Linked DNA regions of Botrimarina mediterranea. The protein of the gene in region 1 interacts with the protein of each later gene in a pairwise test. Links are inferred from orthologs where the notes say so. Each region holds a gene or a part of one and is shown in the gene's direction. Other genes may lie near its edges.

Region 1 (15,431 bases):
CCAGCAAGGCCGTTGTCGCGCGCGATTCATTGGCTGCCGGCGCTACCCTCATCAACGATATCACGGGCCTGGCGGGTGACGCAGAGATGCTCGATGTCGTTGCTGCGAGCGATTGCCGCGTTTGCGTCATGCACATGCGGGGCACGCCGCGGACGATGCAAGACAACCCGCAATACGACGACGTCGTCGGCGAGGTGATGGGCTACTTGGCCGAGCGGCGCAACGCGCTCGAAGTCGCCGGCGTTAGCCGCGATCGCATCTTGCTCGATCCGGGGATCGGCTTCGGCAAGAACGGCGCGCACAACCTCGAGTTGCTGCGGAGGATCGGCGAGTTCCACGAGTTGGGCTGCCCGCTGCTCGTAGGGCATTCTCGCAAGCGGTTCCTCGGCGAGGTCCTCGGCGACCCGACCGCCGACCGAACCGCCGCGACGCTCGGCGTGTCCCTGTGGCTCGCTTCACAAGGGGTGCAAGTGATCCGCGTCCACGACGTCCGGCTAACCGTCGAGGCGCTGAAGGCGTTCCACGCGGTTGCTTCTAGCGAGCCGTAAGCGTCAGCGCCCGGAGTGTGTCTGGTACTCGCTGCAACTCCGGGAGCTTACGCTTCCCGGCTCGCATAGACGTTTCCCATTTGGTTGTTGGTTTTAGCCACCACATCGGCGATAATGGGAGGAATTCGCTTTCAAAGTCTGCAAGAACCGTTATGTCCCTTCTCGACACCCCCGCCGTGAAAGACCTAGCCGCTTACTGCCGTGACGTCGCTCAGCGCGCCAAACGCGCCTCCGCCGCCCTCGCCACAGTGCTCGGCGAGGTGAAGATTGCGTGGCTGCTGCGGTCGGCCGAACTGCTCCGCGCCAGCTCAGAGCGGCTCGCCGAAGCGAACCAGCTCGACCTCGACGCGGCGCCGGGCTACGGCCTCACCGACGCCGCGATTGACCGCCTGCGGCTGACGCCCGAACGCATTGAGTCGATCGCTGCGGCGCTCGAAGAAGTGGCGGCGCTCCGCGACCCGATCGGCGCGGTGATCGACTCGACGGTGCGGCCCAATGGTCTGCGGATCGACAAGGTGCGGGCGCCGCTGGGCGTGGTTTTTTTCATCTACGAGTCGCGACCCAACGTCACCGCCGACGCCGCGGCGATTTGCGTGAAGGCGGGCAACGCCGTCATCCTCCGCGGCGGCAAGGAAGCGATCCATTCGTCGCAGGCGATCGTCGATCTGCTCGCCCAAGCCGCACAAGAGATCGGCCTCCCCGAAGACGCTGTGCAGCTAGTGAGCACCACCGACCGCGAGGCGGTGGGCCACTTCCTGTCGATGAACGACTTCATCGACGTGGCGATCCCGCGTGGCGGCGAGGGCCTCATCCGCCGCGTCGCGGCCGAGGCGACGATGCCTGTCATCAAGCACTTCGACGGCAACTGCCACGTCTACCTCGACGCGTCGGCCGACCCGGAGTTCGCCGAGCGGATCACGCTCAACAGCAAGACGCACCGTTACGGCGTCTGCAACGCGGCCGAGTCGCTGCTGGTGCACGCCGACGCCGCCGAGCGGCTGCTGCCCCGGGTCGCTAAGGCGCTAACGGACGCGGGCGTCGAGGTCCGCGGCGACGAGCGTGTCCGCAAGCTCGTGCCAACCGCGAAGCCGGCGAGCGAGCAAGACTTCGGCGCCGAGTACCTCGGGCCGATCATCTCCGCCGCAGTGGTCGATTCGCTCGAAGCGGCGATTGACCACATCAACCGCTACGGCTCGCACCACACCGACGCCATCGTCACAACCGACCTGGCCTCGGCCCAGCGGTTTACAGCCGCGGTGGATAGCGCTGCGGTCGTCGTCAATGCTAGCACCCGCTTCAACGACGGCGGCGAGTTCGGTCTCGGCGCCGAGATCGGCATCAGCACCGACAAGTTCCACGCCCGCGGCCCCTGCGGCGTCGACGAGTTGACGACGTACAAGTACGTGGTGACGGGGACGGGACAAATCAGAGGCTAGAGGTTTGCTAGCAGACGGCCTACGAGAGGGCTGCGCGGGCCGGGGCGGCACAACTGACCGTGCAATGTTGTCGGCAATTGCCTAGCCTCTAGCCTCTATCATCTAGCCTCTGTCGCGCAGCGACCCGTGTCCGACGAAGTCCTCAGCCAAGACGAGATCGAGAGCCTGCTCGGCAAGGCGGCCCCGGCTGCGCCGAAGAAGGCGGAGTCCAAAGCGGCGTCAAAAGCGGCCGTTACCCAGCCCGCGCCGTCTTCGCAGCCGGTCTCGTTCGGCGGCCAGGGGATTGTTCCGACAATCGCGCCGCTGCCGGCGCCGACCGAGAAGGTCACCACCTACGACTTCAAGCGTCCCGAGCGCGTCGGCAAAGAGCAGATGCGCGCGCTCCAGACGATGCACGAGGGTTTCAGCCGTAACTACGGCGCCGCCCTCTCGGCGTTGCTGCGAACCATCGTCGAGGTGAAGCTCACGAGCGTCGACCAACTCACCTACAGCGAGTTCGTCTTTAGCCTCGAGAACCCCACCTGCTTCAACCTGATCAACGCCCCGCCGCTCGAAGGTCAGTTGATCCTCGACATCAACCCGTCGCTGCTGTTCCCGATCATCGACCGCTTGCTCGGCGGCACGGCCGACGCGTCGAACCCCGCGCGGCGGCCGCTCACCGAGATCGAACTGCGTCTGGCGAGCCGCGTGACGTCGCTCTTCCTTAACGAGATCAAGATCGCGTGGATGAACGTGATCGAGCTCTCGCCGGAGATCGATCACGTCGAGAGCAACCCGCAGCTCGTGCAGATCGTGCCGCCGAACGAAGTGATCGTGCTAATCAGCTTCGAGCTGACGATCGGCGACGTCCGCGGCATGATGAACCTCTGCATCCCGTTCAACTCGATCGAGCGGATCGGCGGCAAGCTCAGCGCCAACAGCTGGGTCACTTACAGCAAGAAGCCTTCGACGCCGGAGTCGGTGCAGCAGATCAGCGACCGGTTGGGTCATTCGATCGTCGAGCTGTCGGTCGATCTGGCGACCTCGCAGATCTCAACGGCGGACCTCGTGGGCCTGCGAGTCGGCGACATCATCACAACCGAGAAAGACATCCACGCCCCACTGGTGGTGTCGGTCGAGGGCCGCAAGAAGTTCCACGCGTCGCCCGGCGCCTTCAAGGGCCGCAAAGCGGTGCAGATCACCGAGCCGATCGTCGAACGGCATGTCGCCGTCGGCAAACAGGCCGGCTGACCGCACGAAACCGCCCACTCTGTGGCCTCGCCGCCGGCGTGCTAAGCTATGGCGACGGCGTCACCCTTTAGACGCCCGTCACGCGCCCGTAGCTCAGCTGGATAGAGCAGCGGACTTCTAATCCGCAGGTCGCAGGTTCGAGCCCTGCCGGGCGTGCTATGTTGACGCGGCTTTCTACCATCGGCCCCCCGCTGAGTGGCTCGGGCTGCCGGCAGAAGGCACGGTTGGCTTGCGAGGATTAGTCTCGTAAGACCTACGGTAAACGGCCCGCGACACTAACCGTCTCCGATGTGAGGCAGGCGCCATGTGACCCGGCTTTCGCTCAATCGGTCGTCCCTTGGCCTCCCTTCTTGACCTCGGCCTCGTGCAAGAGCGTCTCGAGTCGTTTGATCTGTTCATCGCTTTGAGCGAGGAGCTGTTGCAGCAGAACAAGCTTGGTGTCGATCTGGCCGGTGAGGTCGCGGGCCAATTCGTGCAGTTCGACTTGTTGTCGGTCGAACTTCGCCGCCGTGTCATTTTGGGAGCCGTCCCACTGGTGCGTTGGACGAGGCTGGGCGTCGAGCGGTGGCCCGGACCCGCCGCGAGTGCGTTTGCTCTGCCGGCGCCAATTGATCCGCAGCAGAATAAAGGTGAGCGCTGCGCACCCGGCGGCGAACATCGCGGCGGGAAGCCAGGGCGTATCGGCGGCTAGCAACGCCAGGGGCATAAAGAGCTCACCACAAAGGAACGAAGGAACAAAGAAGCGGAATCGCCGCCTGAGCTGTGGCCTTCCTTCGTTCCTTTGTTCCGTCGTGGATCATTTAGTCTTACTGTCCGCCCCAAGCGGCGCTTGCGGCTTGGCTCACATCACGGACCGTTACGCCTGCGCCGTCAGCGAGGGCTTTGCAATCCTCGTACTCGGGCGTGAATCGTTCGCCGGCCCCGCCGGGGAGCGTGGCGACGACACCGGACGTCTCGCCCCAGGGAGTGGTAACCGTCACCTTCCGCCGTGGCAGGACGATCCGCTCGACCGTTTGGCGACGCATGCCTAGTGCCGTGGTGTGACGGAAAACGATGGTGGCGAGCCGTTCGGCATCGGCGGGCGTCGCTTGCACGGTGAGCAACACGCCCGGGCGGTGCTTCTTCATCTGCAAGGGCGACAGCGCCACGTCGAGCGCGCCGGCGGCCCAGAGGCGTTCGACGCAGTCGCCGATCGCCTCGCCCGACGAGTCGTCGAGATTCGTTTCCAACAGGACGATCGTCGATACGGGGTCGCTCGATGGCGCCGCTTCGCCGCTCTTCGTGCCGACAACAAGTCGCAACACGTTCGGGTGATCGAAGTCCTTCTGGCCCGCGCCGAAGCCGATGCGCTCGATCGTCATCGCCGGCAGCGGACCGAACGACTTGGCGAGCTCTTTGACGATGGCGGCGCCGGTGGGCGTCGTGAGCTCGCCGACGACCGGACCCGTGGGCGGGTGCTCGGCGAGGGGCACGCCCATCAAGAGCTCGGCCGTCGCCGGCGCGGGGATTGCGCAGCGGCCGTGGGCGATCTGGATGAAGCCGCTGCCAGTTGGCACCGGCGCGCAGTGGACTTCGTCCACGTTCAAGAGGTCCCAGCCGATTGCGGCGCCGACAATGTCGGCGATCGAGTCGATGGCGCCGACTTCGTGGAAGTGGACCTTCTCGAGCGTCGAGCCGTGGACCTTCGCCTCGGCCTCGGCGATGCGGCGGAAGATGGCGGTCGCTAGCGTGTGGGCCCGCGGCGTGAGCGACCCGCCGTCGATCATCTTCTGGATGTGGTGCAGGTGCCGGTGGGCGTGCTCGGGCTCGTGCTCGACGACGACCTGCGTCGCCCGGAAACCCTGCTTCTTGACCTGTGTGGCGATGAGGCGGCAGTTGGGCGTGTTGTCGGGCCAGGCGAGCGAGTCGAGCCCGGCCTGGATCGCGGCGAGATCAACGCCGGCGTCCACGAGGGCGCCCAGCGTCATATCACCGCTGACGCCGCTAGCACAGTCGAGGTAAGCGATACGCATAGAAGCAGTTGGCGGTTAGTCGTTAGCGGTTAGCGAGCAATGGCGGAGTTTAGCAAACTTTGAGCCGCGCCCGTCAGGTAGCGGAGTTGCTAGCGGGGCGGCTCCGCTACCTGACGGGCGCGGCTCGAACGGGAGCTTCGCCGTTGACCCACCCTCATCGATTTCCTAGCGTCCATGAGCTTTCCGTCTCGCCCGGACCGATGCCGATGCCGCTCGATCACCAACCGCCGCTCCGCCTGGTCGCCGTCGCGGCCGACGTGCGTCGTGCGCGGTCGTTGGCGGCGAGTGTAGCGTCGGCGTTCGACGCGGCGGAACCGGTGCTGGTGGCGACGGTGGCCGAGGCCCTGGCTGCGCTGCGTCGCGAGCCGTTCGACGCGCTGGTGGCGTTGCATGAGCCCCCAACCGTCGACGCCTTAGTCTTGGCTCGCGCGTTGCGTGGGGCAGGGGACGAAACGCCGGTCGCGATTCTTGGCGCTGCGCGGGCGATCGACCTGGAAGCGGCGTCTTGGGACGCCGGCGCCGATGAGTACGCCTGTCTTGCCGAGACGACTGCCGCGCAACTCGCCGGCCGGATGCGGCGGGCAATCGAGGCGCGTGAGCGACTGCGAGAGATGCGGCGGGCGTTGCTCGCCGAGCAACAGCAGCTCGCACGCGACGAAGAGCAGTCTCGGCGGCTCGTCGAGTCGCAGCAGCGTTTGGTGGCGGAGTTGCGGATGCTCCCCGATCAGCCGCTCGCCGACGTCGTGACGACACTCCGACTCAATCGCGACGCGGGCGCCGCTTACTCCGACCTTCTGCGGCGGGCGGTGGTTTCCGGCTCGCCACGGAGCGACGAACTTACGCGACTCGCGGATGACCTCGCCGACGAGGGCATCACCGGCCCGCGGCTCTTGGAGCTGCATCTGGCGGCGGTGAATGACACGGTCGCCGGACTGGCCCCTCGGGCGGCCCAGGCGGTCCGTGACGAGGCCGATCGGCTCCTCTTCGAAGCGGTCGTTCACTTGGCCGAGGCTTACCGGCGGCGTTATCTTCGGGCGGTTCCCGCCCAAGTAACGCCAGCCTCGAAAGCCGCTTAATGCCAACCGAACGAACCGAAGCTAACAGGGCCGATCGCGGCGACGACGCCACCACCGTCGCCGAACTCCGTCAGCTTGTTGAAGACTTCGTCGCCGAGCGCGACTGGTCGCGTTATCATTCGCCAAAGAACCTGGCGATGTCGATCGCGATCGAAGCGGCCGAGCTGATGGAGCACTTTCAGTGGCTCGACCCGGCCGAAGCCCAGGCCGTCGTCGCCGACCCAACAAAGCGTGCCGCCGCCGCAGAAGAACTGGCCGATGTGGTGGGCTACTGCTTCGCGATGTCGGGCGCGCTGGGCGTGGACCTCTCGCAAACCGTGCGGGCCAAAATGCGCCGCAACCATGAGAAGTACCCGGCGGCGGTGTTCCGCGGGAAGCCGAGTTATGAGCGCCCGAAGGATTAGAACCACGGATGACACGGATGTCGAGTGACGTGTTTGATCTGTTGTGACAGCGAAGCGGCTTGTCTTTTTTCATCCGTGATATCCGTGTCATCCGTGGTTCCTTCAGAACGACCAACTCGCCTCGCGATCGTCGGCGCCAGTGTCCGCGCCGCGGCGCAGTCGGCGCTGCGGGCAGGGTTTGAGGTGGTTGGCGCCGATCTGTTTGCCGACGCCGATCTTGATGGGGTTTGTCCGATCACGAAGATCGAGGATTACCCGCACGGCTTCGTCGATTGGCTTGCGAAGCAGGATGTCGATGCGTGGATGTACACGGGGGCGCTGGAGAACTACCCGGACCTTGTCGATCAGATGGCGGCGATTAGGCCGCTGTGGGGTGTGAGCGGTGAGGCGCTGCGGCGATGCCGTGATCCTTCTGAATACGGCTACCATCTCTTCAAGGCGGATGTTCCCTATCCCGCGACGATAAGAGCAACTCCAGGTAAATCCTACAAAACTTACTGGCCATGGGGGCCGTCACTGGCCAAATCGTACCGGCAAAGTAACGGGGCGGGCGTATGGCGGATCAACAACCAAGACGACTACGATCGAGCAGTCAATCTCGGAATGTATATCCAGGATCACCTGCAGGAGGGCGAGAGTCTCTCTGCCTTGTTTGTCGCCGATACCCAAGGCGCAACGCTGCTTGGACTGTCCGAACAACTTGTCGGAGATAGTGACAACGAATTCCATTACCGAGGGTCGATCGGCCCGCTGGCGCCTTCTGTTTCTCACGCGATCACCTTGGACAACCTTGGCCGTTGCCTAAGCAGTTCGCTCGGTCTTCGAGGGGTTGTCGGTGTCGATCTCATTCAGTTTGAGCAGCTTCTTTGCGTAATCGAGATCAACCCTCGCTACACGGCGTCGGTCGAAGTGATCGAACGAGCGAACGGCGTTTCGGCGGTCGCGGCGCATGCGGCGTGCTTTGCTGAGGGGCTTGAACCGGGTACTGAGTCACAACCCGGTAAGCACGTCGGCAAACGCATCCTTTACGCTGCGGAGCCGATCCAGGTTGGAGAGTCGCTCGCTGGCGAATTGCTCGAACTTCATCGCGCGGGTCGCGTGGCGGATGTCCCTCGCGCGGGGACGGCGATCGGGGCGGGAGAACCGATCTGTACGATCTTGGTAGAATCAGAGTCTTGCTCAGCGGTTGCGGAAGGGCTGGATGCTCTCGCTGAAATCTTGCTTGCCCGGTTCGCTACCCGCGGCTAGCGCCGACGGCTCAATTCAGAGACTCTTATGCGTATTGGCGTTGTTAGCGACACCCACGGCTCGGTCGATCACACGCGGCCGGCGATTCGGATGCTTGAGTCGCTGGAGGTCGAGGTCGTGCTGCATTGCGGCGACATCGGGTCGGCCGAGCTGGTTGAGATGTTCGCCCCGTGGCCGACGCACTTTGTGTTCGGCAACTGCGACTACGACCAGGCTGAGTTGCGCCGCGCGATCGAGGCGGCGGGCCAGACGTGCCACGAGCTGTTCGGCGATATCGAGCTAGCCGGCGTGCGGATCGCGCTGCTACACAGCCACGACCGCGGCGCGTTCCGCAGCGCCATCCAGTCGGGCGATTACGCCCTCGTCTGCTACGGCCACACGCACATCGCCGCGGCCGACAAGCAGGGCGACACGCTGGTGCTCAACCCCGGGGCGCTCTATCGCGCGGACCGGCACACGATCGCGGTGGTAGAGCTGCCGACAGTGGAAGCGACACACGTGGGTGTCTCGTGAGGGGATAGATGGCAGATGATAGATGTTAGAGCGCAAGCGACGCCTGGTGCTCTACCTTCTGCCATCTATCCTCTGTCCTCTTCCACTCAGCCCGCCATCCGCAAATTCGCCCCATCGACCGGCAGGAACTCGATCTCGCCGGCGCGGTGGTAGTACTGCATCAGGTAGGCGTCTTCCGGCGAGTCGTCATAGAAGTCACGGAGGACGCTCGTGGCGCGGAAGCCGGTTTGCTTGAAGAAGAGCTGCGCGTCGAGGTTGGTCTCACGCACTTCGAGCGACAGACGCGTCCGGCGCTGGCTGCTGAGCTTGGCGATCAGCTTCTCGACCATCTGCGAGCCGACATGGCGGCGGCGTGTGTCGGCGGCGACGGCAAAGTTCAGCAGGTGGAGGCGCGTTTTGTGGAGTTCATAGATCATGAAGCCCAGCACGCGGTCGCCGCGTTCGGCGACCATGCCGATGCAGTTGCGGCGGCGCAGGCAGGCGACGAAGTCTTCCTCGCTCCATGGGAACTCGAACGCCGACTTCTCGATCTGGAGCACCTGTTCCATATCGCGGCGGATCATCCAGCGGATGTGGACGTCGAGCCGCGTGTAGGTTTCGGTGATCGGCATCGTTGAGCTCCTGTCTCGATAACCGGTGCGTCGCTGAGCGGCGGGCCGGGTGGTTCCGTCCATTCGATTAGGCCGGCGGAGATCGTAGTGGGCAACCCATCCGTTGGGGCCCCGACGTCCGCGGCAGGGGGGAAACTATCAGAACCTCCTTGAGCGTGCCAAGGCGAAAGAATCGTTAAGACGCCGGCGCCTCAAAGCATTGCGCCAGTTGCACTTGACGCCGCCTGACAAAGGCTTCTCGACCGCGCCTTTCCGGACGTGTGGGCGGCGCCGATTCGCCAGCTTGGGGGCTTTGCGCAGCCTGGCGTTTGGCGGGATTTACCGCTTGGGGACCGTGCGCCGCCTGGGAGTGTCGTACGCTTTCAAGTCGCGGTGCGCCTCGGGCGTACGCAGGCGGTCCGCCGCGGCCCACGATTCCGTTCAGGCCGTTTGATGACCCCGTCCCCCGCCGCCCTGCCGTCCAGCGCCGACGACGGCGGCGCTCGGCGCGACTACCAGGTCTTTCGCCGGTTGGTGATTGCGCTGTTGGTCGTGGCGTGCGCGGGACCGCTGGCGCTCAACGTCGCCGACCCCGACCTGTGGGGCCATGTCCTCTACGCCGAGGAGTGGATTGCCGACGGCAAGCTTCCCCGCACCGCGACCCACACGTACACGGCCGAGGGTCACCCGTGGGTCAACCACGAGAACCTCGCCGAGTTGGCCCTCGCCTACGGCTTCCGCACGCTCGGCGTGCCCGGGATGCTGGCGGCGAAGGTCGTGCTGGGGATGGCCATTTTGCTGCTGATGTCGCTCGCGGCACAGCGGCAAGGCGTCCGACCGATCGCTGCCTGGGCGACGTTCTTGCTCGTCTCGTACAACCTGCATGCGTTCTTCCCGCTACGTCCCCAGTTGCTGAGCTTCTTGTGCTGCGCCGTCATGCTCTTCGTAATCGAGCGGGCCTTTGACGCTTGGGGATATCGCCGCACCGACTTCACCAACACCCGTCGCAAGTCCGACAACTCCCCGATCGAGTGGCGTTGGCTCATGGGGCTGCCCGTGCTGTTTGTGGTGTGGGCGAATTCCCACGGTGGGTTTGCCCTGGGTCTCGTGCTGCTAGCAGCAATCCTCGGCGGCAGGGCGATCGAGCTGGTGTACCGATTGGGCGCCGCTGGCGTCGGCCGTGCGATGGGGCTGCTTGGCGTGGGCGCCGCTTGTGGCGCCGCTACGCTGGCCACGCCCTATGGCTACGGGCTCCACTTATGGATGAAAGGGTCGCTGGGACAGCCCCGGCCGGAGATTACCGAATGGCTCGCGCCGCAGCCGGGCAACCCGGTCTTCTGGCCGTTCGTCTCGCTGCTCGCCCTTTCAATCGCTGCCTATGCCTTCACGGATCGCCGCCGCGACGCGGTGAAGATGGTCGTGCTCGCGTTGGTCGCCTGGCAGGCCGCCTCGCATCTCCGTCACATCGCCTTCTTCGCCTTGCTGTGCGGTTTCTGGCTGCCGCCTCACCTCCAGTCGATCGCCGGGCGCCTACGGAACCGGGCGGTGGAAGGACTGCCCACGGCGCACCTCAACTCGTGGATGCGTGTAGGAATCGCGTCGGCGCTTGCCGGCGCGATTGGCTTGCAGGCATTGTTCCTTGGACAACGGATCGCTGCTTTCCCCGTTTATCGGTCCTGGTACCCGGTCGATGCGCTGCAGTGGATGTCCGAGCAGCGTGCTGCGGGCAACCTGCTGGTCTCTTTCAACTGGGCCCAATACGCCCTCGCCGCGTTGGCGCCGGAGATGCGGGTGCAGTTCGATGGTCGGTTCCGTACTTGCTACCCGCAGGAAGTCATCGATCGACACTTCGACTTCCTGCTTGGGGACGGCTCTCCGCGTTTCCGCAGTGAGACCTCGGGGCCTATCGACGGCGCCCGCACGCTAGAGATCGATCGGCCCGACTACGTGCTGGTCGATCGCAAGTACCAGAACGCCGTCAGCGTGATGGCAAACGCTGGTGAAGCTGAGGACTCCGAGTGGACCCTCGTCTATCAGGACGCGGTCGCTCAGGTCTGGGGCCGGCGCGACGTGGTTGACGAAGTGTCGTCCTCGCAATTCGTGCCGCCCGACCGGCGTTTCGTCTCGGAGCACCTGTCACACACGGCCGTTCAGTGGCCAGCCTTGCCGCGGCTGAAGACGCCTCAGCCCTCCACGACGGGCCTCACTGAAGTCGCGGGCCGCGGCGCCGACGCCCCCGCTAAACCGTACAATGAAGGGTGAGTGAGGAATCAACATGAGTCTGCTAGAACAGCTTGAGAAAGAAGTCGCCGCCACTGTCGCGACGCCCCATTCCGCTGCTTACGAACCGCCAGCAGCGGAAGAGGCGATTCATAGGCGGATTGAACGGACTCTCGCCGAGGCCGAGGCAGCGCTCGAAGAAGCCCGTCGCCACGGCGACTTGGCCCTCGACGTTCCTGCGCGTCGCAAGACCGACCGCCCCGTTAACACGCGGCTCAAGGTCTCGGTCTTGATGCCGGTCTATAACGAGATGGCGACGATCCGTGAGATCGTCGCCCGCGTCCGCGATCAAGCGCGGCACGACGAGGTCCTGATCGTTGACGATTGCAGCACCGATGGCACGCGCGATGTGCTGATTGAGTTGGACCGCGAGTGCGACGACGTGCGTGTCGTCCTGCACGGTTACAACAAGGGCAAGGGCGCGGCGCTGCGGACGGCGCTGTCGCATGCGCGAGGCGATATCGTCCTGGTTCAAGACGCCGATCTCGAGTACGACCCCGCCGACTACGCCAAGCTGATCGAGCCTATCCAACGGGGCGAGGCCGACGTGGTCTATGGCTCGCGGTTCCTCGTGAACGCCGAGCAGGACCCGTCGCGGATGCACCGGTTTGGCAACTGGATGCTCACCGCCGCGTCAAACCTGACGACGGGGCTCCACCTGACGGACATGGAGACCTGTTACAAGGCGATGCGCCGAGACGCGCTGCGCGGCGTTCTCATCCGCGAGAACCGCTTCGGCTTCGAACCCGAGATCACCGCGAAGCTCGCCCGCCGCGGCTGCCGATTCAAAGAGGTCCCGATCGCCTACAACAGCCGCGGGTGGGAAGAGGGGAAGAAGATCGGCCCACGCGACGCCTTCCGGGCGCTGTGGTGCATTGGACGCTACGCGTTTTGGGATTGAAAACGTGGGCGATCCGGCGACGTTCGTCGTTGATGGAACCTTGGTGTGCTCGCCTCCCACCGACGACTAACGTCGCCGGCTCGCCGTCTATTCCTTGGGCCATGCGTTGTTTGCGGCGTCGATGAGCCAGTGGCGGCCGTCGGGCATGCGGTCCTGGTGGATCGCCCAGAAGTACATGCCGCGATAGCCCTGCTCGTTGGCCCAGACGGCTTTGCCGTGGACCGAGTTGCGGTCGTCGTAGCTGATTAACACCGGCCCGTCGTAGACATTCTCGTCGACGGTCCTGAGCGGCGCGTCACTCTCTGCATTCGGCTCGTTCGGCGGTTCGGGGCTGCTGAGCCACGGCGCCCGGCTCTCGTTGTCCCACTCGGCGCGCCAGCCTTCGTCGACAAGCTTGCGAACCGCCGAAAACGCCATGACTTGGTGACGCCGTCGCTGCTCGGGATCGAGTTGCTCAAATGGCTTCGCCACCGGCATCGAACGGCCGTAGAAGGGGACGCCGACGACGAGCTTGTCCTTGGGCACGCCGCGCTGCCGCTCCCAGTACCGTGTCGCCGTAGCGACGCTGCGTTTCTCTCGCTCGGGGTCGAGCGACGATGGGAAGAGCGGCGCGTGGTGGGCGGCGTGTAACGACCAGGGATCGGCCATGTCGTACGCCATGACGCCGAGCCAATCGACAAGCGGGACAATCCTCTTGGCGTCGATCCACTGACCGAAGTCAGGCGAAGCGCTGACAGAGGTCGTCATTAGGTAGGGCGACTTGCGTTGCATCCGCTTCGCCTCGGCATTGAGTTGGCGACGCAGCTCGGCGAGCAGGCGGGCGTGGCCCTCGCTTGTGGCGGCGTCGCGCGGGAACTCCCAGTTGAGATCGACGCCGTCGTACTTGCCGTCGGCGACGACCTTCACGATGTCGGCGGCGAGTTGCTTCGTCGAAGATTCGGCAGCCGTTGCCTTTTCAAGCCCCGCCACGGAGTTCCCGCCGCCCACCACAACGAGCACGGGCACGCCGTTCTTGCGGCCCTCAGCGGTGAGCGCGCCGTTGGGAACCGCATCGGTCGCGAGGACCTTCCCCCCGGCGTCGAGGCTTAAATAGCAGTGGCTTAGGTGCGTGAGTCCGTCCCACGGGATCTGTTCGACGGCGAGATTCCCGAACGTGGCGAAGTAACCAACCATGACCCGTTCGGCGGCGGCGGGCAGAGCGGAAAGAGCAAGGAATAACGCGAGAGTGCGGACGAAAGAAGTCATCAGCGATATCACGACGTTGAAGGAATTGAATGACTGTGCGGGTCGGCTCACCATCGCAGCTACCGTCGCCCGGCGCGCGGGTTGCTCGCTCCCTTGCGGCCGTCAGGCTTCTCAAGATAACGACTCACACCTATCGTAGCTGGTGGCGGACTACTTCGCCTCTCACCTGCGACCCTCAAGGAGCCCCCTCATCATGGCGAACGTTCCCCTCGCGAAGGTCAAAGCCCTCTGCACCGCGGCCGAATACGATTTAGTGCAGGCTAGCCGCCGGCCCCAGATCGGCCAACACGACGCCGCGGCGCTCAAGCAGCACGTCGCCAAGGCGCGGAAGCTCCGCGACAAGTGGCGTGATCAGGCGACCAAGCAGCGGCGCGACACGCAGCAGCGCCACAATGCCCGCGTAGCGGACGGTGAGAAGCGGAGCGAGCAGAAGGTGGAGGTATTTGACGCCGCGCTCGCGGCTTTTGAGAAGCAGCTCGCGAAAGTTTCCGCGTCGGGCGGCGGTTCAAGCAAGGCCGCGCCGAAGAAGAAGTCCACCAAATCCGCGCGGACACCTGATCATCGCGCCGACCGGGCGTCGAAGCGAGCGACGCTCGAGGCCCAACGCGAAGAATTGAACGCCGCCACGGCAAAGAAGAAGTCGGCAAAGAAGAAGACCGCCAAGAAGATCGCGGCGTCAGACGCTGTTAAGAAGAAGCCCTCGAAGAAGAAGGTCGCGAAGAAGAAGGTCGCCAAGAAGAAGGCTGCCAAGAAAGGCGCTTACGCCGCTCGCGCGAAAAAGGCGGTGAAGAAGAAACTCGAAAAGTCGGTGAGTTCGACCGCCGTCGACGGTGGCGCGCCTTCCACCGAGTCCGGACCTGTCGGGCCGGTTAACAAGAAGACTCAGCGTCGGGCCAAGACCGTCGCCAAGCAGGAACGCATCGACCGAAGCGGCCTGAATTCGCGGGTACGCGGTCATGTCTCCGCCCGAGAACGCCGTGCGCAGGGGCGACGCGATTCGCGGAGCGACGCGAGGAAATGACCTGGCCCTCCTGACTAGCATCGGACGGAGAATCATTCCTCCGCCGCTGTCTCTTCTCTGTGAGAAACCTTCGTTGCTGCCCGTCGTTACGTGGGCTGGGACGCCCTGTGGAGCGGCGTTAGGCTTCGTCACGGGCACGGAATCTGCGATCGCCGGTGGGGCAAACGACCAATGCAATCGCAACAAGCGATAGGCTGCATGGCTCCGGCAATGCAGACGCCATTAGAGAAGCGCTATGTGCGTCGCGCCAGACCGTGTAATCGGCCGCGTTGACGACGCCATCTCCATTGCCGTCGGCCGGAGGCGCGCTCACCGCATTGAACTGGAGGCGCCAAGTATCGTAGTCGGCTTCGTCGACGAAACCGTCTCGGTTAAAGTCACCCACCATCGACAACGGACGCTCGCGAAAGTCGACAACCAGCGGCAGGTGATCGTAAAAACCCTGAGAAGTCGTGATCATAACATCTTCGGCCTCGAGAGAAGTCGCCAACAGTTCCACCTCATTCATCGCCATCGTGTTGAGAACGAAGCGGTTCGCCGTCTCGAGAACACTGTCGGTGTAAATGATGTGGTCGAGGACGCCCGGATCGAAGACGTCTGAGTCGTTGCGCCATGTGTAGCGATCGGGTCCTACGCCGTTATGAAGTGGCGTAGCATTTGAAAGAGGCGTGCCGTCCCAGTCGGGGGGAGAGTCGGCTCCCAGGGACGCGTCGACAATGTCGCCTGTCAGTAGAGTCCGTAGAGGCTGACCGCTTCCAACCGTGTTTAGATCGCCCACCACGACAAAGGGGGTCTCAGTAGCAAGTCCGTCGGGACTGCGCAATCCGTCGATCCAACGGACCATGCGGTCCGCCTCCCTCTGCCGTCCTATCTCGTTGGTGCAGCAGGGCCAGTGATCGTTCATCACGTAGATGTCCGATGCGTGCC
Region 2 (15,522 bases), 4.5 Mb from region 1 along the record:
CCATCATTCGTCTGTCGGCTTTCATGCGTCTCACCATGCCCGCTCAACCCCGCGATGCCCAAGAGCGCAATAAAAACCACCACGCCCACGCCATCGTTGAATAACGACTCGCCCGCGATCTTGGTCTCCAGCGACTTGGGTGCGCCGAGGCTCTTAACGATCCCCAGAACGGCGATCGGGTCGGTTGGCGCAACGATCGATCCAAAGATCAGGCAGTAGATGAAGCGAACCTCGATGCCGAGCCAGCCGGTGATGACGTAGGTGAGCCCGCCGACGATGAAAGTCGTGGCTAGGACGCCGACGGTCGCGAGCAGGACGATGACCGCAGTTTGTTGCTTGAGGTCGTTGAGGTTGACGTGCAACGCCCCGGCAAAGAGCAGGTAGCCGAGCATGCCCTGCATTAGAGTTTGGTCGAAGTCGATCGATCCGAGGAGCGTCTCAGCCAAGGTAAGCACGCCCGCCCCCGGTACAAGCCAATCAATCAGCAGCAACGCAACCGCGTGCAGCATGGCCAGTAGCATCAGGCCCACCGTCGTCGGTAGCTTGAGCAGTTTGTGGTTGATGAACGCGAAGGCCGCTGCGAGGGCCACGAGGATGCCGGCGATGTCGAAGAAGCTCATGACCAGCGTTATACGGCACTACGTCGACGGAAAAAAATGGGGGACACTTTCTAACCGTCTGCGGATACGTCGAACACCGGCTCGCTTCGTGACGGGCTGATCAAGAGCCCACCAGATCTGCGAAGCATTTCGTTGTGGAGTTCGCCGGTTGCGGAAATCAGAACCCGGTGCGAAGCTACTATCGCCGTCGCCGATACGCGTTTGCAAAACTGGATCGAGCGAGCGAACGACCCGTCGGCTTGATTGGAGCTCGACACAGTCTGACGCTGCGCTCAGCGTGGGTGCCGATTGGGGGGATAAAGGCTGGTGTTGGAATCATACGTGCAATGCTTGAATCTCGAGTCCACCATATAATTAGGAGTGCGGCCACAGCTCCAGGTGCTAACCGATGAGTGCAGTAACAAAGGCTGATCAGTCCTCTTGCCGAATGCTAATGCCCAGCTGGCAAACTGGCTATTAGCGATCGCACTCAACGGTGGCACCTGAACCCTTATCACTCCGTCCACGAGGTTGCATCACGTGGGGCGGATTGCCGGCTCCGCCAACTCGCTGACGTGGTCTTGCCCGACTTAGACCGTTGCGACGTTGGCGCCTAGCGAAGCCGCTAGTGACGATCCAACCGACTAATTTTCGAACAGGACCTCATCCAGGTCGGTTGATCCAATCGACGCCGTTGAGCATGCTCCTGCGTCGAAAACGTTCTCGGTAGGTTTGCGTATTGAAGTACACGTATTAGTGTCGCTTGCTCAACAAGACTCCTCAAGCAGTCCGCTCTGTCACCGATTGGTTATGCCCTAGTGCTTATCGGCGGAATTCGGCCCAGCGAATTCCCAGCTTGCGCATCCGGGCACGGAGCGTATGGGGGTTGATGTCGAGGATCGCCGCCGCGCCGTCATGGCCTTCGATCTTTCCCTGGGTGCTTCGCAACGCGACTTCGATGTGGCGGCGCATGGCGTCGTCCAGCGTGGCGGGTTTCCCGCTTTGCAGAGACGCGGTGCTGCTGGCGTTGGCTTCCGAAGTGAGTGGTGAAAAGCCTAGGGCGGCGCTGATTTCCAGGGTGCGTCCCTCGCCAAGAATCGCCGCACGGTCGATCACCGCGCCGAGTTCACGGATGTTGCCTGGCCAGCGGTAGCCAGCGAGCACTTCGAGATCGGATTGGGTCGGCGCGACGGGAGTTAGGCCGAAACGCGTCGCCGCTCGCTGGGCAAAGTGATGGGCGAGCTCGGGGATGTCGCCGACGCGGTCGCGTAGCGGCGGCAGCAAGATTGGAAAGACCGCGATTCGATACCACAAGTCTTCGCGGAACCCGCCGGACTGGGCCATCGCGGCGAGGTCGCGGTGCGTCGCAGCGATTACGCGTACATCCACACGCAACGGGTCACCGCCACCGACGCGTTCTATGATCGAATCCTGCAGGACCCGCAGGAAGCGAACCTGCGCGTCAGGTGGAAGCTCGCCGATCTCGTCGAGGAACAAAGTGCCTTGGTCCGCACGTTCGAACCAGCCCTTGCGTTGCTCCGAAGCGCCGGTAAACGCGCCCTTCTCGTGGCCGAAGAGTTGCGAGTCGACGAGTTCGGGAGGGATGGCGCCGCAATTGACACGGATAAAGGGACCCGAGTGGCGGTCGCTGCGCTGATGGATCGTACGGGCGATGACCTCCTTGCCGGTGCCCGTCTCGCCCAATAGTAGAACCGGGGCGTCGGACCCGCTCACGAGGTCCACTCGACGCATAACCTGAGCGAGACCCGTCGCTTCGCCGACAACAAGGTCCGTGAGGTCGGTGCGACCCAATCGACGCAAGAGACTCCGCTTGTCAGCTTCAGCCGCTTCGCGCAGCGCCACTAATTCGTGCCAGCGATGATCGGTTGCGAGCGAAACCGCAATCGGCTCTTGAACGGCGCTGAGCAGGCTCGCATGCCGCGGACCAAAGGGCTTGCCGTCGAGAGAGCTTGCCAACAGCAGTCCGATTGAGTCGCCGTGCAGTAGTCCGCCAGCCCACCCGGGGGACATGCCTAGCGTCTCAGCAAGCGGCGACAGAGGCCGTGGTATTTCGTTCGGGTCTCCCGCCGCCCAGCCGACCCCGTTCTTCTCTGCCCACGCGATCAAGCGTTTGAGATTATCGGGCGCCTGAGAGATTAGCCCTGTCGGCGATCCTGCGGGGCCGGTGGCGACGTGGGCGGCATGGCCGTGCTCTCGGTCCAATCGCACAACATCCAGGCGGCTGACTGGCGCGACCGTGGTGAGGGTCGACGCCACGGCGTGCAGCGACGGTCCGATCTCGTTATGCCGAGAGGTTTCTCGCCACGCTTGCAGAACCAAGTCTTGAATACGCATGCCGGCTGGGCCTGGGGAGCATATATCACAGCTGCCGTTGCTAATGCTAGCCATTGCCGTCTTATTTGCTAGTCGATTAAGGCGTGACGGGACGGGATCACGGGGCGGGGTTGAAAACACCGGCAATTCCGCGGGGAGTGATCGATTGGCGCGGTAACTGCATACCCGGCGCCGGAAACCCCTTCTTCCTTCCAACGGAAGCGACACGATGACCCGCCTTGCTCCATACGCCGCCCTTGCCCTGCTGCTCGCGCCGATTGCCGGGTGTGGTCCTTCCTCGCAAGCGGATGCTTCGGGACGAACGCCATCGGGCGAGCCCGCGAAGGCCGGCAAGGTGACGCTGCTCAACGTTTCCTACGACCCGACCCGCGAGCTTTACCAGGAATACAACAAGCTCTTCGCCAAGAAATGGCGAGAAGAAGCGGGCCAAGAAGTCACGATCGAGCAGTCGCACGGCGGCGCCGGCAAGCAAGCCCGAGCGGTGATCGACGGCTTGAGAGCCGACATCGTGACGCTCGCAATCGGCTACGACATCGACGAGATCGCTCAGCAGACCCAACGCTTGCCGATCAACTGGCAATCGCGGCTCCCGCACCGCAGCTCCCCCTACACATCGACGATCGTGTTCCTTGTCCGCAAGGGGAACCCTAAGGAGATCAAGGACTGGGACGACTTGGTGAAGACCGGCATTGAGGTGATCACGCCCAATCCCAAGACCTCCGGCGGGGCCCGATATAACTACCTCGCTGCGTGGGGATATGCCCTCCGTCAGAACGATAAGAACGAAGACAAGGCGAAGGAGTTCATCAGCGCCTTATTCAAGAATGTCCCGGTGCTCGACTCGGGCGCCCGCGGCGCTACGACGACGTTCGTGCAGCGGGAGATCGGCGACGTACTACTGACGTGGGAGAACGAGGCGCTGCTCGCTCTGCGTGAGCTAGGTGAAGGTGAGGTCGAGATGGTTGTCCCCTCGGTGAGTGTCCTCGCCGAGCCTCCGGTTGCCGTCGTGGATAAGAACGCCGAGGCCCACGGCGCGCTTGAAGCCGCCAATGCCTACTTGCAAGGCTTGTACGCCCCTGAAGGCCAGAAGCTCGCCGCCAAGCACTTTTATCGTCCCCAGAGCACCGAGCACGCCGACAAGGCCGACCTCGAGCGCTTTGCCGAAATCGAACTGTTCTCGGTAGACGACGAGTTCGGAGGCTGGCAAGAAGCGCAGAAGAAGCATTTCGTCGACGGCGGCGTGTTCGACGCGATCTACCAGCCTTGATCTTCCTCTCTCTCGCACTGTCCACAAGGTCTTCCGCCGCTAGGGAGGGCGACGCATGTCACGCACATCCGCTATCGCCGCGCTGCCCGGGTTCCGACTCACGGTCGGTTACACGGTTCTGTATCTGAGTTTGATTGTGCTGCTGCCGCTGGTCGCCCTGTTCCTCAAGGCGGCCGGCCTGGGCTGGAACGACTTCATCGCGGCGGCGTTCAACCCGCGAGTGATGGCGTCTTACTGGCTCACGTTCGGCACAGCGTTCATCGCTGCGGTTATCAACGCGGCCTTCGGCTTAGCGGTGGCCTGGACGCTGGTCCGCTACCGCTTCCCGGGCCGCCGGCTGATCGACGCGTTGGTGGACTTGCCTTTCGCTCTGCCGACCGCCGTATCGGGTATCGCCCTGACGGCGGTTTACTCGCAGAACGGCTGGATCGGGCAGTGGCTCGAACCGCTTGGCATCAAAGTCGCTTTTACTTCCACGGGGATCGTCGTGGCGCTGGTGTTCATTGGCTTGCCCTTCGTTGTGCGGACGCTCCAACCCGCCCTCGAGGACCTCGAAAGGGAAGTCGAAGAGGCGGCCGCGAGCCTCGGCGCCACGCCGATCCAAACTTTCATTCGCGTGACGCTCCCCGCCATCTTGCCGGCGCTGCTGACGGGGTTCGCGCTCGCGTTCGCTCGGGCGATCGGTGAGTACGGCTCGGTGGTCTTCATCTCGGGCAACATGCCGATGAAGACCGAAGTGACTTCGCTGCTGATTGTTACCAAGCTTGAGCAATACGACGCAGCCGGCGCCGCCGCCATTGCCGTAGTGATGCTCGCGGTGTCGTTCACTCTGCTGCTGGGGATCAACCTCTTGCAGCGTTTGTCAGGCCGTCGTCACCTGGCGGGAGTCTAAAGATCACATGAACGCCATGACCTCTGTCGGAACGATCGCGGCGCCCACGAAAGCCGCCCGATCCCGCTCGATTGATTGGAGAGAAGCCCTGCCGCGTTGGACACTGATCAGTCTGACCTTAACCTTCCTCGCCCTGTTCTTGTTCGTTCCGCTCGCGGCGATCGTCGCCGAAGCGTTACGCAAAGGACTCGGCGCTTACTTCGCTAGCTTCACCGATCCCGACTGCCACTCCGCGATTCGCTTGACGCTGCTCGTGACGGCGATCGCCGTGCCGCTGAACCTTGTGTTCGGGCTGGCGGCGTCGTGGGCGATCGCCAAGTTCGAGTTCGTCGGCAAAAGCTTGCTGCTGACGCTGGTGGACCTGCCGTTTGCGGTGTCGCCGATTGTGTCGGGCTTGGTCTACGTGTTGCTCTTCGGGGCGCAGGGGTGGTTCGGTCCTTGGCTGGCGGAGCATGACATTGAGGTCATCTTTGCCGTGCCGGGGATCGTGCTGGCGACGATCTTCGTGACGTTCCCGTTCGTGGCTCGCGAAGTGATCCCGCTGATGCAAGAGCAAGGCAAGGACGAAGAGCTCGCCGCGCTGTCGCTCGGCGCCAGCGGATGGCAGACCTTCTGGCGCGTCACGCTGCCAAACGTCCGCTGGGCCGTGCTGTACGGCGTGATCCTGTCGGTCGCCCGGGCGATGGGCGAGTTCGGCGCCGTGTCGGTGGTTTCGGGCCACATCCGCGGCCGCACCAACACGATGCCGCTGCACGTCGAGGTTCTTTACAACGAATACAACTTCGTCGCCGCGTTTGCGGTGGCGTCGCTGCTAGCCCTCCTCGCGCTGGTGACGCTCGCGCTGCAGAGCGTCGTCGAATGGCGTCTGAGCCGCGAGACCCGCGGCGACTCCCACTAAAACACAACGCGTCTAGCCGACGCCCGCACGAGGAAGAATTCATCATGAGCATCGAAGTCCGTCACGTCTCGAAGTCCTTCAGTGCGTTCAAGGCGCTCGACGACGTCAGCCTCCGCATCAATGGCGGCGAGTTGGTCGCGCTGTTGGGCCCGTCGGGCTCGGGCAAGACGACGCTGCTGCGATTGATCGCGGGGCTCGAAACGCCCGACGATGACTCGCGTACGTCGGTCCTGTTTCATGACCGCGACGTCTCTGAAGCCAAGGTCGCCGAGCGCCGTGTGGGGTTTGTGTTCCAGCATTACGCGCTGTTCCGCCACATGACGGTGTTCGACAACATCGCCTTCGGCCTGCGGGTGAAGCCCCGCAGTGAGCGGCTTCCCGCCGATCGCATTCAAGCAAAGGTTGAACGGCTGCTCGAACTCGTGCAGCTGAAGCAGTTCGGCAATCGGTTCCCGTCGCAACTCTCTGGCGGCCAGCGGCAGCGTGTGGCGCTCGCCCGGGCGCTTGCCGTCGAGCCGAAGGTTCTGCTGCTCGACGAGCCGTTCGGTGCGCTCGACGCCAAGGTGCGGCAGGACCTGCGGCAGTGGCTGCGTCGTCTGCACGAGCAGATGCACGTGACCACGGTGCTTGTTACGCACGACCAGGAAGAGGCCCTCGAAGTCGCCGACCGCGTTGTCGTGATGAACCATGGTAGGATCGAGCAAGACGGTTCGCCGGACGAACTGTTCCACAACGCCCAGACGCAATTCGTCATGGAGTTCCTCGGCCAAGTGAACATGTTCCACGGCCGGGCGGTCTCTGGGTTCGCAACGGCGGGTCCGCTACGCGTCGAGTTCCCCAACTACCGCAGCGACGAAGCGGCGCCCGCGCGGGTTTACTTCCGCCCCCACGACCTCGAAGTCCGTCGGCGCCCCAACGGTGACCCCAGCCTGGCGGCGACCATTCGCCGGATCAACACGGCCGGTTCGCTCGGCCGCGTGTCGCTGACGACGCTCGACGGCGTGCCGGTGCTCGTGGAAATGACGCTCGACGAGTTACGCGAACTCTCGCTCCAAGAGGACGAACTGGTTCACCTCTACCCGAAGCAGGCGAAGGTGTTCCTCGATGGTTCCGCCGTCGGACATGAAGGCAAGCTCACCACACCCGCGAGGTCCGTCGCATCGTGACCCAGTCAACCCGCATCAACGCTACGCGGCACATCGGCCCTACGCCCGACGAGCTGCAAGAGGTCGCCGACGCTCTGCGTGGCCTGCACTTCGGCGTTGTGCAAGTCGTGGTGCAGGACGGCGTGGTCGTTCAGATCGAACGCACCGAGAAACGCCGCCTGCGAATGCAGAAACCCGCCGAGTAAGCGGCACGAACTGTTGCCGCACTTTTATCAGCCCCACTGCATCGGCAGAGGGCTCTCTCCCCACTCAAGTCCGACCGGACATCCGGAGGCGAAGCATGACCAGGACTGTCTCGCCATGTCGCCTCTCCGTTCGCGCCTTTCGATCGCGCTGTCGCTGCTGAGCCCGCTGGCGTTTGTCGGCTGTGTCGATTCGGCGCCGCTCACCGTCGCCACCTATCCAGTCGAAGCCCCGATCACGTTCCAGGGAAAGCCGACGCCGGGCGCGTTCATCGCGTTCCACCCGGTGACGCCTTCCGAAGATGTCCCCGCGCCGCGTGGCGTTGTGACACGTGAGGGGCAGCTCCAGGTATCGACCTTCAATGGCGGCGATGGCGATCCCGAAGGGGGGTATGTCGTCACGGTTCAATGGAACCGCCTCATTCGTCGCGGCGACGAGATCGTCGCGGGGCCGAATGTCATCCCGCGCAAGTACGCCTCGCCGCAAACGTCAAACCTGCGGGTCCGCATCGCGGCGGGCGACAACAAGCTGGACCCCATTCGGCTGTGACGAGACCTCCAGACTCTCTCGATCGTTTACCCCTGTAACAACTGAATGAAGGGATTTGTCATGAAACCAGTCCGTCGCGGCTTCACCTTAGTGGAGTTGCTCGTTGTGATCGCGATCATAGGGATTTTGGTCGCGCTTCTGTTGCCCGCCGTTCAGGCGGCGCGTGAATCGGCCCGTCGGGCGCAATGCATCAACGGCCTGAAGCAGCTCGCGTTGGCCGTCCACTTGCACCACGACGCCAAGAACGCCGTCCCGGTCAGCGCCCGGCCGGTGGGACTGACAACGGCGCCGCGCATCGCCGCGATGACCCATCTGTTGTTCTATCTAGAAGAGGGCAATGTTCGGAACACCTTCGACCTCGATAAGAACTGGGGCCACATCGACAACCGACCCGCCGTGAACACCGTGATCTCGGTGCTCAACTGCCCTTCGACTCCCGAGAGCCCCAATCGGCTGGACGGTCTACCGGAGGTCAACCCTTGGACACCCGAGGTTGGCGTCCCCACCGACTACTCCCCGACGGTGTGGGTCGATAAGCGGCTACTCGAGGCTGATCTGGTGGACCGGACCAACAACGCCGACGGCCTCGCGAACGACGAGCCCGGCATCATGGAGTACAACAATCCCAAGTCGTCGTTCCGCAACGTCACCGATGGGCTGTCCAAGACGGTATTGCTCGCCGAGTCGGCAGGGCGCCCTTACCTCTACCGTAAAGGCAAGAAGATTTCTTCAGACCTCGTGCAGGCCCGCGTCAACGGCGGCGGCTGGTGCCGGCCGGCCTCGGACATCCTGGTGGTCGGTGTAGCAGCCGACGGGACGGCGCAGGTCGGCCCGCGTGCGATCAACGCGACCAACGGCTTCGACATCGTCGAAAGTGGCTACCCCCACCCGGTGCAGAGCACGTTCGGTACCAGTCAAACGTACGCGTTCCACCCGAGCATCGCTAACCACGCTATGGGCGACGGCTCGGTGCGTTCGCTGAACGAAGACCTCGACATCCGTCAGTACGCCCGCCTGGTGTCCCGAGCCGGTGGTGAGATCTCGAAGGACTGATCTGTCAGCACGCCTAGTCGAGAGAAAGCCCGTAGAGGCCGCGGCGACTCACTAGTTCGCCGCGGCCTCTACGTCATTTCTGTGCGCTTGTTCATTAAAAGCTAGCCCGACACCGTGAGCGGCCCGTTAAGAAAGCACTTAGGCCGACACTTCTCGTCTGCTTTGCAATGCCAGCTGCACCACATTGGCCCGACCGACTTCTTCGTTTAAGCAATTTTTTCCAAATGGCGGCTGCATCACTCGACCTGAATTCGAGCTTCAGCCAACTCACCGAGCTGGTCCGTCAACCAATTCACCTTGGACGGACCCGGCCGCGGTCGATCTGACGGCGCAGTCGGGACACCGATGGTCCCGAGTACGACCTTCTTCCACCGCCTTGGCTCGCCGCTCAGAACTGTGTAGCACCGACGCGCTGAGTGGTAATGCCAACTAGGTCCAATGTGCATAAGTGCGAAACGTCGTGGCAACCTTGCGTATTGCAGAGATCCTCGTCGGTCCAAATATTTCACCATCCCGGAGCTGGCAGAAGGCCGAATGGATTGGTCGCGCAGTATCTGATTGGCAACAGGCTTTGATCCATGCAGTCATCAGAGAGACCTACTTGCACTTCTCGACTGCCGCGTAGCTAGAGCTCACTTTCGGTGAAGTAAACGGTGTCCCTAACCGCCCCGCATTCGCGTAGGCGGTCGGCGGCCACAATGCGGCCGAGGACCCAGACAGGGTCCGGAGGCACTTAGACACTAAACCGCATCGGAACGAATCGGACGTACTTCGTTGGCAGGGCGACTATGACTCTAAGAGGTCACAAACTCTATAAAACAAGGGGTTTGATGGGCAGAGTCATACTACTACTAGTCGAAAAGTGATGCCCGCCGCACATGAACTTCCCTCGATCGCGGGTTTCACCCACCGCCCAGGGGGCCGGCGGAGGACCCGAGGGGGGGCGCCCCTGCCTACGGCCTCGGCAGGGCCACCAGAGGCCGCGCCTGCGGCCTATCGAGGGGCGGGGCGAAGCTATTGACGATCGCCCCGACAGTCGAAAGAGTGACCACGTCAGCGGGCCACAACGGCCCGCGATTATCCCGCCGCCGCCACACTGGCGGCCGCCTATCTGGAGAGCTCTACAATGTCCGTCGCTACTTCCTGCGCTGCCTCTGTCGTTGCTGTCTCGCCCGCCGGTCGTGCTCACGACGCCCCCGCGGTGGCCACGTGCGATCGCAAGGCGCTGCTTGAGGCGCTTACGCTCGCCTGCAAGGTCGCCCCGCGTCGCTCCCCTAAGCCGGTTCTGCAGAACGTCCGCTTGGCGTTCTCGGGATCGGAAGGGGTGACGGTATACGCTACCGACCTAGAGCAATCGCTCTCGGTGCACGTGACGCGTTGCGACGTCTCGCAATCGGGCGCCTTCCTGGCGCCTGCCCGCGAGCTCTTGGCGGTCGTTCGCGACTCGGCCGACGTCGTCATCAAGCTGGACGCCTACCGCGGCCGCGTTCACGTTGTCGGCGACAATACGTTCGCCGAGCTCACGCCCGCCGGCGCCGGCGCCGGCGTGACAGTCGATGATTACCCCGCGCCCGTGGCGGCGGGCGCCGATTGGCTCGGCGCCGTGAACGTCGACGCGGCAAGCCTGCTCGAGCTGATCCGCGGGACGATCGGCGCCACCGATACCGAGTCGAGCCGCTACGCGCTCGGCGGTTCGCTCTTCCAACTCGAGCCGCCTACCGAGCTCGAGGCGGAGACGCGGCGGGCCGCTGGCTTGGCGCCGGTCGCTACGCTCTTGGCGATCGGCACCGACGGGCGCCGATTGCATCGCATCGCCTGCGATGTCGTCGACTTTGACGCGGCCGAGGGCGCGTTCTCGGGCGTTGATACGATCCCCCCGGCGCGGTCGCTCAAGACGCTAGCGGCCGCGCTCAAGGGCCGCACGGATAGCGTCACGTTCGCCAAGACGCGCGACGCGGTGACGTTCTCGGCCGAGTCGTTCACGTTCTCCAGCCGCCTACTCGAGGGCCGCTATCCGCGCTGGCGCGACGTCGTGCCGTCGCGGCTGGAGTCGTTCAAGGTCTCGGCCACCGTCGGCGAGCTCGCCGCGGCGCTCAAGGCCGCCAAGGTCGCGACGTCCGAAGAGAATCGGGGCGTCGACTTCACGTTCGGTAGCCAAGCGATCGCCCTAGAGGTCGAAGAGGGGCCGCGCGACGCCCGCCGCTGCACGTTCTCGCGACGCCTGGCGGCTGTCACGCCAAGCTGCGGCACGGTCGAGGTTACGCTCGACCCGCGCTATGTTCTCGACTTCCTGGCCGTTCTCGACAAGCGCCAAGCGGTCGAGGTTGAAACGGTCGACTGCGACAGCGCCGTCGTGCTCCGCGCCCACAACGCGCTAGCGGTCGTGATGCCGCTAGCCCGCGACCGCAACTAGCGCCCCCGGGGGCGGGCCGTAGGCGGCCCCCCGGCGCGGTTCAATTCCGCGCCGCCCCCTTCGCCGCCGCCACCCTGGCGGCCGCGTTTCCCTTACCCCTCGAGGTTTCACGATGGACGATAAGAAAGCGGCCGAGCTCGAGGCGATCGGCGCCAGCGCGGCCGAGTCGATCGCCGATATGGTGGCGGCATTAGAATGCGATTACGACCGCCTGGCGGAGCTCCGCGAAGAGCTTGAGGCGTTCGGCGAATCGCTCGGCGAGCGGCTCGAGGAATTGCAGGAAGAGCGCGACGACGACGACGCGGGCGCCGACGCCTGGCGGGCCGCGAATCCCGACGCGGCCCGCGAGCTCGCCGAGCTCGAGGCGCTAGCCGAGCTCGAGCGGACCGATAAGCCCACGGCCCGGGCCGCCCTGGCGGCCCGCTGGGCGGTCGAGAATCCCGACGAAGCGGAAGAGCTCGCCGAGCTCGAGGCGGCCGCCGGCGATTGCGACGACGCGGACGACGCCCGGGAGCGGATCCTCGAGGATCCGCTCTCCCTGCGCATTTTCGGCGAGCGGACCGACGGCGAATGGGAAGCGACTAGTTTTGAGCTCTTGCTCGCTACGGGCGGGCCCGCGGTGCGGATCCTTGGCGACATCGATCACCACGGCGAGCCGAGCTCGCCGCGGCTCGAGGTTCAAGACTGGTTCACCCCCTGGCGCCAGTATTTCGACGTCGACGCGTCGACGCTCGACGCTTACTGCTCTTGCTTCTATTTCGGCGAGTAGACACGCCCCCCCACCGGCGACAGCGTGAGCGGGTTTCGCAACCCGCCGCCGGTCTCGCTACCGCCACACTGGCGGCAGCTATTCAACCCCTCGAGGTCTCACGATGACACGCAAGCCCTGTTCGGTCCCGATCGACAATGCCCGCTACGCAACGGCGCGTCTGCAGCGCCTGGCCGGCCACCACGCCGCGCCCACCGATCCACCCTGGCGCGACGACTGCCGCGAGCTCGCGGGCGTTCTCCGTTTCTTCGCGGGCTACTTCGACGGCGTCTCGCGGAAGAGCTGCGACGACTGCCCCGCGCAGACGCGGGCCGTTGCGGTTCACTTGCTCGCCTGGCATGCCAGCCGCGGCGCCCGCGGCGTGGCGTTGCGTGAGGCGTTCGCCATTGTCGAGGCGCGGCCGCGACTGTCGCGGGATATGCTCGGCGCGTCACTCGACGACTGGCGGCGCCGTTTCGACGCCTTGGCGCCGCCGTACGATACAACGCCGATCGTCTAGCGCCCCGCGCCCACAATCCGAACCACGCCACGCCCCCGCGGATCCCGCGGGGGCGTTTTTCGTTGCGCCCTCGGGGCGGCGCGGACCGCCTGGCGTTCTCTCTACTCGCCGGGCCCGCGAATCTCTAGCGGGCCGCATGGCGGCCGCCTGCGCCCCTATCGACGCGTCACGCCCGCGGATCCGCCAGGGCCGCCAGGCGCTGCGCCAACGCGAACCTATCGGCCGGCGCCAATCCCTCGAGGATCGACGGACGGGGCTACGGTTCGCGCCCGCTGTCCGCCAGGGCCGCCAGGCGCTGGCGTTCGTCCGCGCGCTCGGCCGCGAGCACCAGCGGCGAGACGGTCCAGGGCGCCGCGCTGTCGTGGTTGCTTTCCATTCCGCAAGCCTACCGGCCCGCCGGGGGCGGGTGGCTAGGTCGCAACGGGCCGCGCGGGAAATATTTCCCGAAATAATTCCGGCCGCCCATTTAATCAGCGGCGCCACCCACTGTTTAGGCGGTCGCGACGCGTGTTGCAAAATCCCTCACCCCTCAGCGGGGCAACGAGATTCAGCGCTTTTCCACCCCTGCTAATGCGGGCGTTTCCCGCGTCCCCCGTCCCTCGCCCCTCACCCCTGCTTTGCCCGATGCGACTCGTAACGGAACCCACTACGATTCAGTACAAACCCCAGCACTTTTGGTCCTCGTTTTTGGCGACCGCCTCCGCCGATCGGCCCGTTTCGATCCCCACCGCGCCCATGCCCAGCAGCCCCTGGCCGTCGCTCACCGCCGCTTACGGACCCGGCCGCCAGTCGGCCCTCTTGAACCGGGCGATCCGCGCCGAGTTCCCCGGCGGCGCCGAGCTTATCGAAGCGCTGGCGCTGGGCAACCGGACGCAGAAGTGGGACAACCCCGGCTGGCGGCGGTTTCTGACGCTGCTCGAAGCGGCTCACGAACGGCTCAAGCACGGCGGCGTCCGCTCCCATGTCTTTCAGGTGAGCGAGCGGGTGCGATACCTCCTCAACGAGAGCGACCCGGCCGCCTCGGCCGCCGACCTCGAGGCGATCCGCGACGGCCTCCGCGCCGCCCGCGACCTGGCCCGGCGGGCCGTGCTCGACCGCCATGCGGCGGGCGGCTGAATCATGCGGTGATCTCTTTGGCGCACGCCGCGGGGATCGTCCCCGCGCCCTCGTCGCCGACCGACGCCGCTGGGCAGCACGGGCTGGGGCGAATCGGCCGGGGTTGTTGGTAATGCCCGCCGGGCAATCGAGGATCGCGCCCGATTCGAGGTAGATCTGCCCCGAGTTGACGAACGGGCATGTGATCTTGAGCGTCGCCCCGGCGCGGACGCGGTCCAGCCCGGTGTTGACGCACTCGCCGCCAAAGACGTCTTTCCTTCGTTCACTCGCCTGCGTCGATCGACGAATGGCCATCGCCTTGCTCAACTTCGATGCGGCAGTTGTTGACGCGGCCCGTGCGGCTATAAAGCGGCCCTCTGAAAAGGACCACTGTGCCCTTTTTCGGTTTCGATAGTCGTGGGGGCGTAAAGGCGCTGCAGCCGCAAGCAAGACTTCGCTGCTGAATCACTAGCCGCGTCTGTTGAAGGCGACGGCAAGACTCGAAGCAGAGGGACTCGCGCAAGCAACTGTTCACTTCACCGACGCGTAGGCTTCTCTAACTATTGTTAGCACGCAGCGACGCACGTCATCGGCCAAGTGTGGCCAAGCGTCTGCAATAGTCGCTAGTTCAGCGTCGAGCGCTCCACATGCTGCGTCACCTGCGGCCGCTTTACCACTGCCAGTCGATGATTGCTTTGGTTGTTCGGCCCCCCTACGGGGTACTGCTTTTCTGCGAGAGCCTTGAAGGCTTGTTCGCTAACGGGCCGTCGATTTTTTAGCGGTCGCCTCCAAGTCAGTCTTTTGCCCAATTCCGTCCTGGATTTGGTCCGCCCCGGATCGAATCGCCCCGCAAAGTACCGGGGCGCCGGTCATGAGGCTCGCTGCGGGGCTCGGAAGGCGCGCCTGCCGCTCGCTGAAACCAGGCCCGCTGTATCAGAGGTCGAGATGGCGTCCTCAGGCGCGATCTCTCCACCAACCGCCAATCCGAAGGTGTCGTAGAGTTGTTGTTGCGTCAGCCCAACGTATGCCGACGGGACCCCCTGCAACGGCTCGGGGAACGGAACGGCGTCGGCTCGTTGGACCGGGAAGTAGAGCCGATGGTTCGAGTAGGGACCGTACTGCAGCGTCAACGCCACCGGGTGGAAGACGACGAGGGGATCGCCGGTGACGTTCTGCGTTCGGAAAATCGCCGCTACGTCTTTCGCGCGCGAGTCGCCCACACTTCCGAAGTGGATGTCGCCGGTGATCAGCACCTGCAACCCCTCTGGGATGACGGCGGGGTACGCCACGATGTTCATCGATCGACTGATGAAACGCCCGCCGTCGACGACGTTCACGCCTCTCTGAGGGAGGTAGAGCCCCAGGCGGTAGCCTTCGACGCGCAAGTTGTCGTAGTAGATATCCTGCGTATCTCCGTTGCCCTCGACGCCAAAAGTGGTGCTGGCCGTTGGATCGATAATCACCGTGAAGTCACGCAGGATCGTCCGGTTGGCGTACGGAAGCGAGACGCCGGTGGTGTTGTTCCAGAACGTCGAATCGCTAAGAACGCTTCTTGCGCCATGCTCCGACCGCCACAGGTTGTACCGGAAGGTGAGGCCGACCTTCGACGAGTAGCCCACGTTGTTCTCGAACTGCTTGATCGGCACGCTCATCGCAGGTAGCGTCGAATCGCCGCCAGCGAGCGAAGGGTCATCCAGATTCTCGGCAAGGAACGGGGTCTCGACCCCTCCGAAACGCAGACCACGGGTGTAGTAGAAGAACGCGCTTCCGGTCGAGCCGGATAC

The links.
Region 2: the proteins of Spa11_RS01970 (region 1) and Spa11_RS19210 interact in binary tests that used the Escherichia coli proteins (3 or more experiments, as listed by UniProt). The link is inferred for Botrimarina mediterranea from one-to-one orthologs.

Annotation. Positions count from the first base shown.
Region 1 is NZ_CP036349.1:497,742-513,172, reverse strand. What follows is about bases 6-2,842. They hold Spa11_RS01970 (glutamate-5-semialdehyde dehydrogenase), read left to right. Parts: upstream 6-700; coding sequence 701-1,984; downstream 1,985-2,842. Other genes in these bases: fliM (flagellar motor switch protein FliM), read left to right, coding at 2,111-2,842; folP (dihydropteroate synthase), read left to right, coding at 6-548. Also shown: more of folP, read left to right, coding at 1-5; more of fliM, read left to right, coding at 2,843-3,214; Spa11_RS01955 (hypothetical protein), read right to left, coding at 3,537-3,920; nickel pincer cofactor biosynthesis protein LarC, read right to left, coding at 4,021-5,226; Spa11_RS01945 (hypothetical protein), read left to right, coding at 5,433-6,302; Spa11_RS01940 (nucleotide pyrophosphohydrolase), read left to right, coding at 6,302-6,706; Spa11_RS01935 (ATP-grasp domain-containing protein), read left to right, coding at 6,791-7,954; Spa11_RS01930 (YfcE family phosphodiesterase), read left to right, coding at 7,982-8,467; rimI (ribosomal protein S18-alanine N-acetyltransferase), read right to left, coding at 8,554-9,078; Spa11_RS01920 (hypothetical protein), read left to right, coding at 9,511-11,319; Spa11_RS01915 (glycosyltransferase family 2 protein), read left to right, coding at 11,333-12,238; Spa11_RS01910 (glycoside hydrolase family 18 protein), read right to left, coding at 12,326-13,483; Spa11_RS01905 (hypothetical protein), read left to right, coding at 13,677-14,504; Spa11_RS01900 (endonuclease/exonuclease/phosphatase family protein), read right to left, coding at 14,623-15,431. UniProt on the Escherichia coli protein: Catalyzes the NADPH-dependent reduction of L-glutamate 5-phosphate into L-glutamate 5-semialdehyde and phosphate. The product spontaneously undergoes cyclization to form 1-pyrroline-5-carboxylate.
Region 2 is NZ_CP036349.1:4,994,847-5,010,368, forward strand. The notes cover bases 5,189-8,116. They hold Spa11_RS19210 (sulfate/molybdate ABC transporter ATP-binding protein), read left to right. Parts: upstream 5,189-6,055; coding sequence 6,056-7,177; downstream 7,178-8,116. Other genes in these bases: cysW (sulfate ABC transporter permease subunit CysW), read left to right, coding at 5,189-6,011; Spa11_RS19215 (DUF2292 domain-containing protein), read left to right, coding at 7,174-7,362; Spa11_RS19220 (hypothetical protein), read left to right, coding at 7,478-7,909; Spa11_RS19225 (DUF1559 domain-containing protein), read left to right, coding at 7,970-8,116. Also shown: Spa11_RS19185 (cation:proton antiporter), read right to left, coding at 1-620; Spa11_RS19190 (sigma-54 interaction domain-containing protein), read right to left, coding at 1,422-2,954; Spa11_RS19195 (sulfate ABC transporter substrate-binding protein), read left to right, coding at 3,163-4,221; sulfate ABC transporter permease subunit CysT, read left to right, coding at 4,277-5,113; more of cysW, read left to right, coding at 5,130-5,188; more of Spa11_RS19225, read left to right, coding at 8,117-8,962; Spa11_RS19230 (DNA polymerase III subunit beta), read left to right, coding at 10,089-11,375; Spa11_RS19235 (hypothetical protein), read left to right, coding at 11,488-12,144; Spa11_RS19240 (hypothetical protein), read left to right, coding at 12,248-12,643; Spa11_RS19245 (hypothetical protein), read left to right, coding at 13,379-13,759; Spa11_RS19250 (G8 domain-containing protein), read right to left, coding at 14,608-15,522. UniProt on the Escherichia coli protein: Part of the ABC transporter complex CysAWTP involved in sulfate/thiosulfate import. Responsible for energy coupling to the transport system.